2 regions of the Cupriavidus sp. GW822-FHT03E04 genome follow, and region 1 is predicted to be linked to the other one. Evidence: predicted binding sites of a transcription regulator. Region 1 holds the regulator's gene; the other holds the start of a gene.
What was found. Region 1 encodes FNR, which switches genes on or off when oxygen is low (the NO sensors DNR and NnrR bind a similar motif). Its sites were predicted from a motif close to TTGATNNNNATCAA; they were not measured.
Positions count from the first base shown of each region.

Region 1 (5,853 bases):
CATCGGTGCCGGCGCCGCCTTCGGCGCCATTGCCGGCATCGCCGGCCGGCGTATCCGCCTGGCGGACGTCTTGATCAGAATCGGACAAGGTATTCACATTCGGATGTTGCATGGTGTTCAGTTGGACACGCGCTGGTCGTGCTCGTCGTGCTCGCTGGGGTGCGCCGGATTCGTCGTGGACGCCCCCGGGACTTCGGACGCCTGCTCGCCGGAGGCCACTTGTACGTGGTAACCGTTGGCGGGCGTGTCCGTTTGCTCATTTGTTTCACCGTCTTCGACGGCTTGCTCCGCGGCTATGTCGCCAGACAGCGCGCCGGCGGGCTCGGCGGACACCGGCTCGCTCCCTGGCTCACTGCCTGGCCCGGGCGTCGCCGGCACTTCCGCCTCGGCCTCGGGCGCGGGTGTGAACCCGGCTTCCGCTTGCGCCAAGGCCTCCTTCCTTTCAAACGCATCCACCAAATCGGCGATGCCATCCATGGCGCCGGCCGCAAGACCGTCGTGGGCAACCACGCCGGAAGAGGTCGGTTCACCCTCTCCGGCATCCGCCGCAACCAGCGCGGCAGCGCCGGCCTGATCAGCGCCAGGTTCCGCGAATGCCTCTTCGTCGCTATCCGCCGGCACCTTGCCCAGCGCCTCGAAGTCAATCGGCTCCTGATTCAGCAGCGCGACCTGCGCCTGGGCCTGGATGTCCTCCAGCGGCGGCAATTCATCGAGCGTGCGCAGGCCAAGGTCATCAAGGAAGTTCTTGGTGGTGGCATAAAGCGCAGGCCGCCCGGGCACGTCACGGTGGCCGATCACCTCGATCCAGCTGCGGTCCTCGAGCTTCTTCACGACTTCGGTGCTGACCGCGACACCACGGATTTCCTCGATATCGCCCCGCGTGACCGGTTGCCGGTAGGCAATGATCGCCAGCGTCTCCATCACGGCGCGGGAGTACTTGGGCGGCTTTTCAGGATTCAGCCGATCCAGGTATTCACGCATGACAGGGCGGCTCTGGAAACGCCAGCCACTGGCCAGTGCCACGAGTTCCACGCCGCGTTGCTCCCAGTCGCGGCGCAGCTCTTCGAGCAGCACACGAATGGTGTCGGCACCGACGTCGTCGGCAAACAGCCGGCGCAAGTCATTGACGCGCAAGGGTTCCTGCGCGCAGATCAGCGCGGTCTCGAGGACGATCTTCGCCTCTTGGGTATTCATGTTGATTGCGTGCAGCCTGTCTTTGCACCTGCGCCCCGGTTGATCCCGGGCGCACTGGAGATTGCGGGTTCAGCGGTAGGGATTGCCACCGCCATCTGGCCGCGCAGCCAACCGCATGCTTGATGCATGCCAGCCGTGCGCCTTCTTTTATTGCATCGGGTGCCGGACCTGACCGGCAGGAGATCGCCCGGCCACCGGCATTATCTGCCAGTCGACGGAGCCCTTGCGTCGCGCCTTCCCCCTGATGTGGCGGACCTGTCCGGCGCGGCGTTTATCATCGAACGCGCCGGGTGCAAGAAAATACGGATATCGGGCCTGCTGGCCTATTTCACCCCGCCCTGCCGTAGCTGGTCTTTTGAACCGAATCTTTTGAACCGGACGGCGGATGGGGAACGGTCCCTGGCGCTGATGCCTGCCTGGGTGTTCCTGGCATGCATCCCTGAGCAGCGGATGCTACCTGACGATGCCACGATGAAATACGTGCGCGATATCGCTGTTCTTGCGATTGTATGGCATTCCCTGGCAAACCTGCAACCGATTCGCACAGCTACCTCAGCGAAGAAGTGACAGATACACCACGAAGCAGCGCTTCAGAAGACCAGGCAGAATCCATGCGCGGCAAGCGTCTCAGGCAAAAGCAGCGCGCGCGCCACCCCGGCCAAGCCAAAGGCCACCACCGCAAGCCCAGCGCCAGCCCGCAACGCCGGGCGCCGCGAAAGCTGCCTGAGATAGCCGGACAGGCCCGAGATCACCAGCAGGTTCGGCAGGGTGCCCAGGCCAAACACGGCCATCACCAGCGCGCCCGACGGGGCATTGCCGGCCAGCAACGCCATGGCAAGAGCACCGTACACCATGCCGCACGGGACCAGCCCCCAGGCTAGCCCCATGCCGTAGCGGCGCAGCAACCGGCCCTGCCCATACGCCCGGGCCACAGCCGGCAAGCGCGCCCCGACGGCACCAAGGCCGCGCAGCAAGCCACCCGCGCCCCGGGCGGCGAGCCGCTCCAGCCAACCCGTACCCATGGTGCGCCCGCGCAACATCCACAAGCCCGACAGCACCAGCATTACACTGCCGACCCCGAACAGCCAGCGCTGCAGCGGCAGGTACTGCGTCTTCCAGACGCCGGCGCCAAGGGCGCCCAGCAAGCCTCCCAGCACCGCATACATGCTCAGCCGCCCGGCATGCATGACAAGCAGTTCCAGCAACCAATGGCCGGGACGCCGGAGCACCGTGGCAGGCACGCGCGCAACGCCGCCCTGCTCCGCCGCCAGCGCGATCCCGCCGCACATGGCGGCGCAGTGCACGCCGCCCAGCAAAGCCAAGGTAAATACGCTGATAAGCACGCCTATGGTCAACTTCTCCTCCCAATCACACAATCGCAACGTCTGGCGCGGTAAAATGCGGCGAACGCGCCCCCGCAGCTCCAAGAGGCGCTATCAACATGAGGCCTTGCGCCCGCGCACACCAGCGCGCTCGCACAACATGACGACGGGCACGGCAAGCCGCGCTGCACAGATAGCGCACTGCCGCAAGACCCGCGCGCCAGGCCGATGTGGATAGCGCTTCCAACCGACGACTCTCAACGTCAAGCTCTCAACTCAATGCGCCCGCCACATCGCGCTTGACTGACTGCGCTAAACCGACAGGCCCCAATTGCTCACCACCATTCCCATTACCGAGATGTCGCCCCGCTGCTCCACTTGCTCGCTCGGCCAGCTCTGCCTGCCCGTCGGCATGTCGCAGCAGGACCTCGAAAAGATGGATACGCTGGTCCAGGACCGGGTGCGCGTACGCAAGGGCGAAACCCTGTACCGCCTCGGCGATCCTCTCACCGCCGTCTACGCGATCCGCTTCGGCACGCTCAAGACCCACCTGACAATGGAAGACGGCCGCTCGCAGATCACGGGCTTCCACCTTCCCGGCGAAGTCGTCGGCCTCGACGGCCTTGGCGAGATGCAGCATGCGTCGGACGCCACCGCGCTGGAAGATACCGAAGTCTGCGTGGTACGCTTTGGCGATCTCCAGACGCTGTCCAACGTCCTGCCGTCGCTGCAGCATCAGTTCATGCGCCTGATGAGCAAGGAGATCTCGCAGGACCAGGTCATGTTGATCACGCTCGGATCGATGCGCGCCGAGGAGCGGCTTGCCGCTTTCCTGATCAACCTGTCCGAGCGCTTGTCCGCGCGCGGCTATTCGGCCTCCGAGTTCGTGCTGCGCATGAGCCGCGAGGAAATCGGCAGCTACCTGGGGCTCAAGCTCGAAACCGTCAGCCGCCTGTTCTCGCGCTTTGCGGAAGCCGGCCTGATCCAGATCCGCCAGCGCCACGTCAAGCTGGTCGACATGGTGGGGATCAAGCAGATCGTCAACAAGTCCTGCTGACCTGCACGTCGCGCGCCGCCCTCGCCCGCGGCGGCTCGCCGCGATGCCGCGCCTGCTGGCCTGAACCGGCAAGGCGCGCATCGCAATCACTCCAGCTCGTCCGTGTCCGCCAGCCGCGTGGGCATGGTGTACAGCGTCAAGCCGCTCGACAGCGCGCACAGCACCCACGCGATCAGGAAACCCACGGTGTAGACCGCCTCCCGCGATGCCTCGACCGGCTGGCCGAAGAAGCGCAGGTCGCCGGGATCGACCATGGAGAATACCAGCGCGGTCGTCAGCCCGGCGACCAGGAAAGCGGGCCACAGCACCCACATCAGCCAGCGTAGCCTCATGATCACCTCGCTTGCGCCGCGACCGGCGCTGCCTGGCGTGCCGCGCTGCCCGCCTTCTCAACCACCAGTCCGTGGCGCGCCACCCCTTCCTCAATGGGCGGATCCGGATGGGTCATGGCCAGCCAGATCGTGACCCCGCAGGCCACCATGGCCACGAACGGCCCACTCATCAGCAGCCACGGCCATGGCTCCTTCCACCAGGGATTACTTTGCTGCGTCATCTGGCCTCCTCTAGATCTAGATCGCGTATGTTGCGTACGGATTGGTGCAACCAGCGTCTCTGCCGCCTCATAGATTGCGCGGCACGATAAAGCTGGTGCTCTGTCGAATCTCCGCGCCATGGCTCCCCGCGCCCTCGTCGGGCACCGCGGTCACTGTGACCTCGATCTTGTGCGTGCCCTGCGCCGCGGACTCGATAGGCACGCGCACCCGGATGGGAATCAGGCGATTGGACGTGGGCTCCAGGTTGCCGGCAGCGTGATCATATTCCACGGCCAGGCCCTTGAGCTCATCGCTGCCCGCGCTGACGGCGACGCGCATTGGCGCCTCGGTCGTGTTGATCAGCTGCAGCCGGTACACGTTCTCGATCCAGCGCCCTTCCACTTCCCGCCCCAGCGCGCCGCGGTCGCGGATGATATCGACCTTGAGCGGCGTGCGCATGGCCAGCGAGGCCATGAAGCCGGCTACCAGCGCCAGCCAGATCACCGAGTAGATCACCGTGCGCGGCCGCACCAGGCGCTTGCGCGCCACGGTCTCGGAGAGCGCGCTGCGCATGGCGTTCTCGGACGTATAGCGGATCAGCCCGCGCGGGTAAGCCATCTTGTCCATGACCTGGTTGCAGGCGTCGATACAGGCGCCGCAGCCAATGCAGTCGTATTGCAGGCCATCGCGGATATCGATGCCAGTAGGACAGACCTGCACGCAGATGCTGCAATTCACGCACGAGCCCAGCCCGGCGGCCTTGTGGTCCGCCTTGCGCGAGCGGCTGCCGCGCGGCTCGCCGCGGCCCACGTCATAGGTGACCACATAGGTGTCGCGATCCACCATCACGCTCTGGAAGCGCGCATACGGGCACATGTACTTGCAGACCTGCTCGCGCATGAAGCCGGCGTTGCCCCAGGTGGCAAACGAGTAAAACAGCATCCAGAACGTCTGCCACGGACCCAGCGAGAGGCTCAGCACCTGCGCGCCGAGCGTGCGAATGGGCGAGAAATAGCCGACGAAGGTAAAGCCCGTCCATAGCGCGATCACGATCCAGAGCGTGTGCTTGGTGGCCTTCAGGCGCAGCTTGCGCACGCTCCAAGGATCGCCGTCCAGGCGGATGCGGGCAAAGCGGTCGCCTTCCACATGCCGCTCGATCCACATGAAGATCTCGGTGTACACCGTCTGCGGACAAGCGTAGCCGCAAAACAGCCGCCCCGCGATCGCCGTGAAGAGAAACAGCGACACCGCGGAGATCACCAGCAGCACGGCAAGGTAGATCACGTCCTGGGGCCACAGCACCAGGCCAAAGATATAGAACTTGCGCGCGCCGAGATCGAACAACATGGCCTGGCGGCCATTCCACTGCAGCCAGGGCATGCCATAGAAGAACAGCTGGGTCAGGACCACCATCCAGACCCGCCAGCTCGAGAACGCACCCGACACCGAGCGCGGATAGATCTTGCGGCGGACTTCGTACAGGGTCTCGTCCGACGTTTCCGCGTCCGCCGAATCAGGCGTGGGCGCTCGCAGCGGCGCCCACGCGGCCCCGTTCCTTTCAAGCGGCTCCGGTCCGGGGGCGTTCATGGGCGAACACCCCCGCCGCGGTGCGGGCCCGGCTGACAAGCATAAGCGCAGTGGCTCATTGCTTCGCCCCCTCGCCTGCGCCGCCGGTGTTGGACAGGCCCCAGACATAGGCCGTCAACATGCGGATACGCTCCGGCGTGAGGATTTCCTCGTGCGCCGG
Region 1 covers NZ_JBXANI010000013.1:245,726-251,578, reverse strand. The annotation lists gene rluB (23S rRNA pseudouridine(2605) synthase RluB) at 1-112, opposite strand, end outside; gene scpB (SMC-Scp complex subunit ScpB) at 118-1,194, opposite strand; gene AC1RQC_RS20805 (hypothetical protein) at 1,321-1,761, shown strand; gene AC1RQC_RS20800 (sulfite exporter TauE/SafE family protein) at 1,785-2,549, opposite strand; gene fnr (fumarate/nitrate reduction transcriptional regulator Fnr) at 2,848-3,573, shown strand; gene AC1RQC_RS20790 (hypothetical protein) at 3,660-3,905, opposite strand; gene AC1RQC_RS20785 (membrane protein) at 3,908-4,126, opposite strand; gene ccoG (cytochrome c oxidase accessory protein CcoG) at 4,194-5,693, opposite strand; gene ccoP (cytochrome-c oxidase, cbb3-type subunit III) at 5,749-5,853, opposite strand, start outside.

Region 2 (5,853 bases), on a different contig from region 1:
GATTACGCCCGTGAGATGGCATTCGTCGCCGTCGGCGCGGCAATCGGCGAGCAGCCGGCCATCCTGGGCGAAGTGCGGGCCGTAGCCGACCCCGACAACCTGCGCGCTGAGTTCGCCGTGGCGGTGCGCTCCGATTGCAAGCGCCAGGGCATCGGCAGCCTGCTGCTGGGCAAGATGGTGGCCTACTGCCGCGCACGCGGCACGCGGGAGCTGGTCGGGACCACGCTGGCAACCAACAGGGCGATGCTCAGGCTCGCCGAAAGCAGCGGTATCCACGTTCTGCGCACTGGCCAGCCTGCCAGCGACGGCGTGGAACTCCGCCTCTTGCTGACGGGGTCGAACTCAGGCAATGGGCCATGACATTGCGCTAGCCGCCCGCCTTTCCCTAACTGGCCAGGCTGCCAGAGGCTGGCAGCAGCCGGAAAAGACCAAAAGCACCGCCTCCAGAACGCCCACCCCTACTACCGTCCCGCCAAACGCCCCACCCCGTGCTGCCCCGGATCGCCCTCCAGGCAAGCCACCACTTCCTCATCCTCAACCTGCGGAAACTCCCGATAATGCTCACCGACAGCGGAAAAATTGGCCGGCGATCGCAGGCAGACCACCTCGTCCGCGTAACGCCGCACCTCGGCGAGCGAAGCCGGCGCGGCCACGGGCACAGCGCATACCAGCCGGGCAGGATGCTGCTGCCGCACGGCATGCAATGCGGCAATCATGGTGGCGCCCGTGGCAAGCCCATCGTCCACCACGATCACCGTGCGCCCGTCCAGCGCACGCGCGGCGCGCCCCGGCGTGTATTGCTTGCGGCGGCGGCGCAGCAATGCAAGCTGTTCGTTGCGCTCCTGGTTGAGATAGCTGGAGTCGGCGCCAACTCGTGCCGCGTAGGGCGTCACGTAGACCCAGCCGCTTTCATCGACCGCGCCGACCGCCATCTCGCGGTCGAATGGCGCCCCTAGCTTCCTGACCAGGACCACGTCCAGTTCGCCGCCGAGCCGGTCGGCGAGTATCTTGCCCATCGGCACGCCACCCCGTGGAATGGCCAGCACAAGGGGATGGGCGTCGCCGTACCCGGAGAGCGCTTCGGCTAGCCGCTCGGCGGCCTCGTTCCTGTCCTGGAAAGTCATGACATCACCTTTTGCCGGTGAGGGACCAGCTAGCTGGCTAGCCGGCTAGCGACTTCCATCGACGCCGTAAGGCGAGGTGTCTGTCAGACTGGACGGCCCCCAATGCGCGCCATGACGGTCCTCAAGCGCGGTGCCAATGAACATAGAGGGTCTCGTCGGCGTCGGGATAGTCGATTTCCAGCTTGCCACGATACGCATGATGCACGGCAGAGCCGATATCGCGTGCCAGGTGAAAGCCCGTGGTCGTGATGGTGATGCGATCCTCCTGAGTCTGCGTCGCCATGATGCGCTCCATCGGATGACTCTCTCTCATCAGGGCTTCGCGGTGCCGCACCAGCCCGAGAATCTCATCCCGGTGCTCCCGCTGGAACGCCCCATCCAGCGTCAACTGCGCCGCGGGCACATGGTCGGCGATGCGGTGGCAGGCCGGGCACATCAGCGCCTTGGCGCCGGGCGGCACGGCCCGCCATTGCCAACGTCCTTTCAGGAGGACCGCGTGGCAAGCGGGACAGGAAGCGATGGCGGGCGCCTGCTCCGGCTGCTTGTAGGCATCGTGGATGGGATCCTGGGGAAGCCGGTCCCAACGGGCCGGCCTGACCTGGCTCGAACGCTCACGGACTTTCATGTCTGGCTCCTGAAATCGAATCGGGCAGCGCCCACGCGGCCTGCCTGCAGTATTGCGGACTCACCTGGCGAGCCCGCCCATGCTCATCGCATACCGCTCGGCGCCCCGAACATGTGCTCGTGCTTGCGCTGGCACGGGGTGCAGCGTTTGGCCGTGGGATACGCTTGCAGGCGCGGATAAGGAATGGGCTCGCCGCAGTCCACGCACACGCCGTAGCTGAGCCTGGCGATCCGCTTGCGCGCCACCGCTATGTCGGCCAGTTCCATGCGGTAGTGTTCGGCCACGGCATCGTCCATGCGCTCCTCGGTGCCATGCTCAGCGAGATCCGCGTCGTCGCTCGCTTCGCGCTCGGCGGACACAGTACGGGAAACGGCTGCGGCGTCCATCTGGCCACGGATTCTCTGCTCTCTGCTGTCCAGCAAGGCGACGAGGCTGGAGAGCTGCTCTTTCGTTAAATCGGACATCGTCGACTCCCGGGCGCGGCAAGGTGGATCCACATCCATGATGCGATGACATCGGGCAGGCCGCTTGCGCCAGATCAAGTGATGGGCCGCCGGCACGAAGTGCCTGCGGCGTGGCGCGCTGAACCCTCGTTCCGCTTCAAGCTTCAATATAGGTGGGTGGTTGCCGGTTAGCATGATCTGCGTCAATCTCACTTCCGGCCATGCGCGGAGCCGGCCGCAGCCATGGTGCGCGCGGGCGCGGATATCGCGCCCGCGCCATGCCGGCAGTTGATGTGACTAGTGTGACATCAGGACGGGCACCGTCATGGTGTCCAGCAAAGCCCTGGTGACGCCACCCAGTACCAACTCGCGCAGGCGGCCGCGCCCGTAGGCGCCCATCACCACCAGATCGGCGCCAAAATCCGCCGCGCGCGAGAGCAAGGTTTCCCCGATGGCGATGTCCGATCCTTCCTGGCAGTGTTCAAACTCTGCCTGGACGCCATGGCTTGCCAACGCGGCCATGGCATGGCCCGGCAGGCTCGCATCGGGCCGCGCGCCGGTACCTTGCGCGCAAAGCACCTTGGCCTGCCCGCCGCAGATCAAGGGCATGGCGTCGTGCAAGGCGCGCGTGGCCTCGCGTCCGCCGTTCCAAGCCACCATGACACGTGCGCCGGGGACAGCGAACTGGCCTGCGAATGGAATGACAAGAACCGGCCTGCCACCGTCGAGGATGAGGGTTTCCAGGAACTGGGTCGCGACAAAGCTGTCTGGGTCGGCCGGATCGTATTGCCCGGCAACCACAAGGTCGGCCTCGCGCACTTCGCGCAGCGCCATCATCAACGGATCGCCATCCACTGCCCGCCACTCGGTTTCGATCCCCAGGTCCTGCGTTGCCGCCAGGAAGCGCCGGTGCACCGCCTCGCGCGCCTCACTGCGCCGCTGGCGGTCCTCGTTGATATAGGTCGCGGCACCCTCCATCAGGTAAAACCAGGCGACATCCGGCATAAAGCCGGCAAACAGCCCGATCAGCCGGGCATGGCGTGCCACGGCGAGCCGGGCAGCGATTTCAAGCCGGTCCAGCGCGCGTGGGCTGGTGTCCAGGTGGACCATGATGCTGGCGTATTCCATAACATTCCTGTGCGGTTTAGGTTTGGGTTTGGGAGCCTGAATCCAGTCTAGGAAGCGTTTGGACGTGGCTATTGACTCAGGTCAAGCCGATACCTTCTGCACAGGGGCTGGCGCCTCGCGTACGCCATGGATACGGATCAAGCGGCAACCGTCAGCGTGACCTAGGCTAAATGCTGGGCACCGCCGAGGACGTCACCATGCACGAGACGATGCGCGCCATGATTTTCGACGGCACCGGGCCGGCCTTGCGCCTGGCGCGCGTCCCCGTGCCAGACCCCGGCCCAGGCGAAGTGCGTATCGCGGTGAGCACCTGCGGCGTCTGCCGCACCGACCTGCACATTGTCGACGGCGAACTCGCGCACCCGAAAGCCGCCCTCATTCCCGGACACGAAATCGTTGGCAGGGTCGAGTCCTGTGGCGCAGGCGTGACGGGCCTTGCCCCGGGCGACCGGGTCGGCGTGCCGTGGCTCGGGCAGACCTGCGGGCACTGCGGCTATTGCGCGGCGCGTCGCGAAAACCTGTGCGATACGCCGCAGTTCACCGGCTATACGCGCGACGGCGGCTACGCCGAGTACGTAGTGGCCGACAGCCGCTTTTGCTTCCCCATCCCGGAGCACTACGACGACGAGCATGCGGCGCCCTTGCTGTGTGCGGGCCTGATTGGCTACCGCACGCTGCGCATGGCGGGGGACGCCCGCAAGGTCCGGTCTATCGGCATTTACGGATTTGGCGCCGCGGCCCACCTGGTGACGCAGATCGCCGTCGCCCAGCAGCGCGAGATCTTTGCCTTCACGCGCCCCGGCGACACCGCCGCCTGCCAGTTCGCGCGTGACACCGGGGCGTGCTGGGCCGGTCCAAGCGACCAGCCCGCACCGCAGCCGCTCGATGCCGCGCTGATCTTCGCGCCGGTGGGTGCGCTGGTGCCGATGGCGCTGCAAGCCGTCGCCAAGGGCGGCACCGTGGTTTGCGGTGGCATCCACATGAGCGATATTCCGGCCTTCCCCTATCGCCTGCTCTGGGAGGAGCGGTCGATCGTGTCGGTGGCCAACCTCACGCGCGACGACGGGCTGGAACTGATGCGGATCGCCCAGGCCACGCCGCTGCGCACCACCACCACGGTCTATCCGCTGGAGCAGGCCAATGCCGCGCTGGCCGACCTGCGCGCGGGCCGCCTGGCCGGCGCGGCGGTACTGCGCATCGCTTAATCGCCTAATTAGAACTCCCCCTCCAAAAAGTGCCCCCTTCGGCACCAACTTGCGCTAGATCAAGTCCACGCCCCACCCCGCCGGATAGCATTGGACCCTACGCCGTCGCCCCGCGGATCAAGGTCTGTCTTTGTCGTCTCCCCTTCCCCCCTTTGCCCGACACCCTGAACCCCCTGGCGCGCCCGGCGGCATTCCATCATTCAGCGCACAGGTGCACAGGTAGCCGATGAAACTCAAACCAGGCTGGGGTATAGCGGTATTGTTCGTTGCTGGCGCCATTGGAGCCGCCGTGTGGTGGCTTGGCAGCCAGCGCGACCCGTGGCCGGCGGATGTGGCCCACAGCAATGGGCGCATGGAGATCGGCCGCCTGGACGTGGCGGTGAAGTATCCGGGCCGCGTCATCGATCTGCCGGTTCGCGAGGGCGATGCCCTGGCTGCGGGCGCCGTGGTGGCCCGGCAGGATGACGCCGAATTATTGACTCAACTCAGCCTTGCCACCGCAGCCCGCGAGCGTGCCGTGCAGGCGGCGTCGCGCGCGCAGGCGGAGATCGAGGGGCGCGCGAGCCGCCAGCGGTTGGCGCGGCTGGAGTTGACCGAGGCGGTCAAGCTCTACCAGGACCGCCAGATTTCTGCCGTCGAGCGCGATCGCCGGCAGCTTGGCCTGGATGGCGAGAGCGCGGGCGTGACCGGCGCGCGCGCCGCGCTTGGCGAGGCTAACGCGGCGATCGCGGAGGCCGATGCCCAGATTGCCCGCCTGAAGATCCTGCAGGATGAGGCAACCATCCGTGCCCCGGTGGCCGGGCGTGTGGAGTATCGCGTGATCGAGGTCGGCACGGTGCTGCCGGCGGGCGGCCGCGTGGCGTCGCTGCTGAACCTGGCCGATATGTATTTCACGGTGTTCCTGCCCGCGGGTGCTGCCGGCAAGCTGGCTATCGGCGACGAGGCGCGCATCGTGCTGGACGCAATGAAGGACGAACCGATCCCGGCCCGCGTCAGCTTTGTGGCCAGCGAGGCGCAGTTCACCCCCAAGTATGTCGAGACCGATGCCGAGCGGGCCAAGCTGATGTATCGCGTCAAGCTGCAGCTGGCGCCCGAGGTTGCCCAGCGCTACGCGGCCAAACTGAAGGCCGGCATGACGGGCGATGGCTTTGTGCGCCTGGATGCCAGGCAGCCCTGGCCCGCCGCGCTGACGCTGCCCCCGCAGCCGGCCTGACGCCATGCCGAGTCCGCACCCCGACGGTGCCGCGGCCATCCGGATCGATGGCTTGTCGCACCGCTACGGCGCCAGCGTGGCCCTGGACAATGTGTCGCTCACGCTGCCCGGCAAT
Region 2 covers NZ_JBXANI010000014.1:216,515-222,367, reverse strand. The annotation lists gene AC1RQC_RS21935 (bifunctional acetate--CoA ligase family protein/GNAT family N-acetyltransferase) at 1-360, shown strand, start outside; gene AC1RQC_RS21930 (phosphoribosyltransferase) at 462-1,124, opposite strand; gene AC1RQC_RS21925 (BCAM0308 family protein) at 1,246-1,749, opposite strand; gene AC1RQC_RS21920 (TraR/DksA family transcriptional regulator) at 1,833-2,213, opposite strand; gene AC1RQC_RS21915 (universal stress protein) at 2,490-3,320, opposite strand; gene AC1RQC_RS21910 (zinc-dependent alcohol dehydrogenase family protein) at 3,518-4,525, shown strand; gene AC1RQC_RS21905 (HlyD family secretion protein) at 4,752-5,738, shown strand; gene rbbA (ribosome-associated ATPase/putative transporter RbbA) at 5,743-5,853, shown strand, end outside.
Region 2: AC1RQC_RS21920 (TraR/DksA family transcriptional regulator) is a predicted target of FNR. The motif match lies at 2,386-2,399, and genes of this name have one in related genera.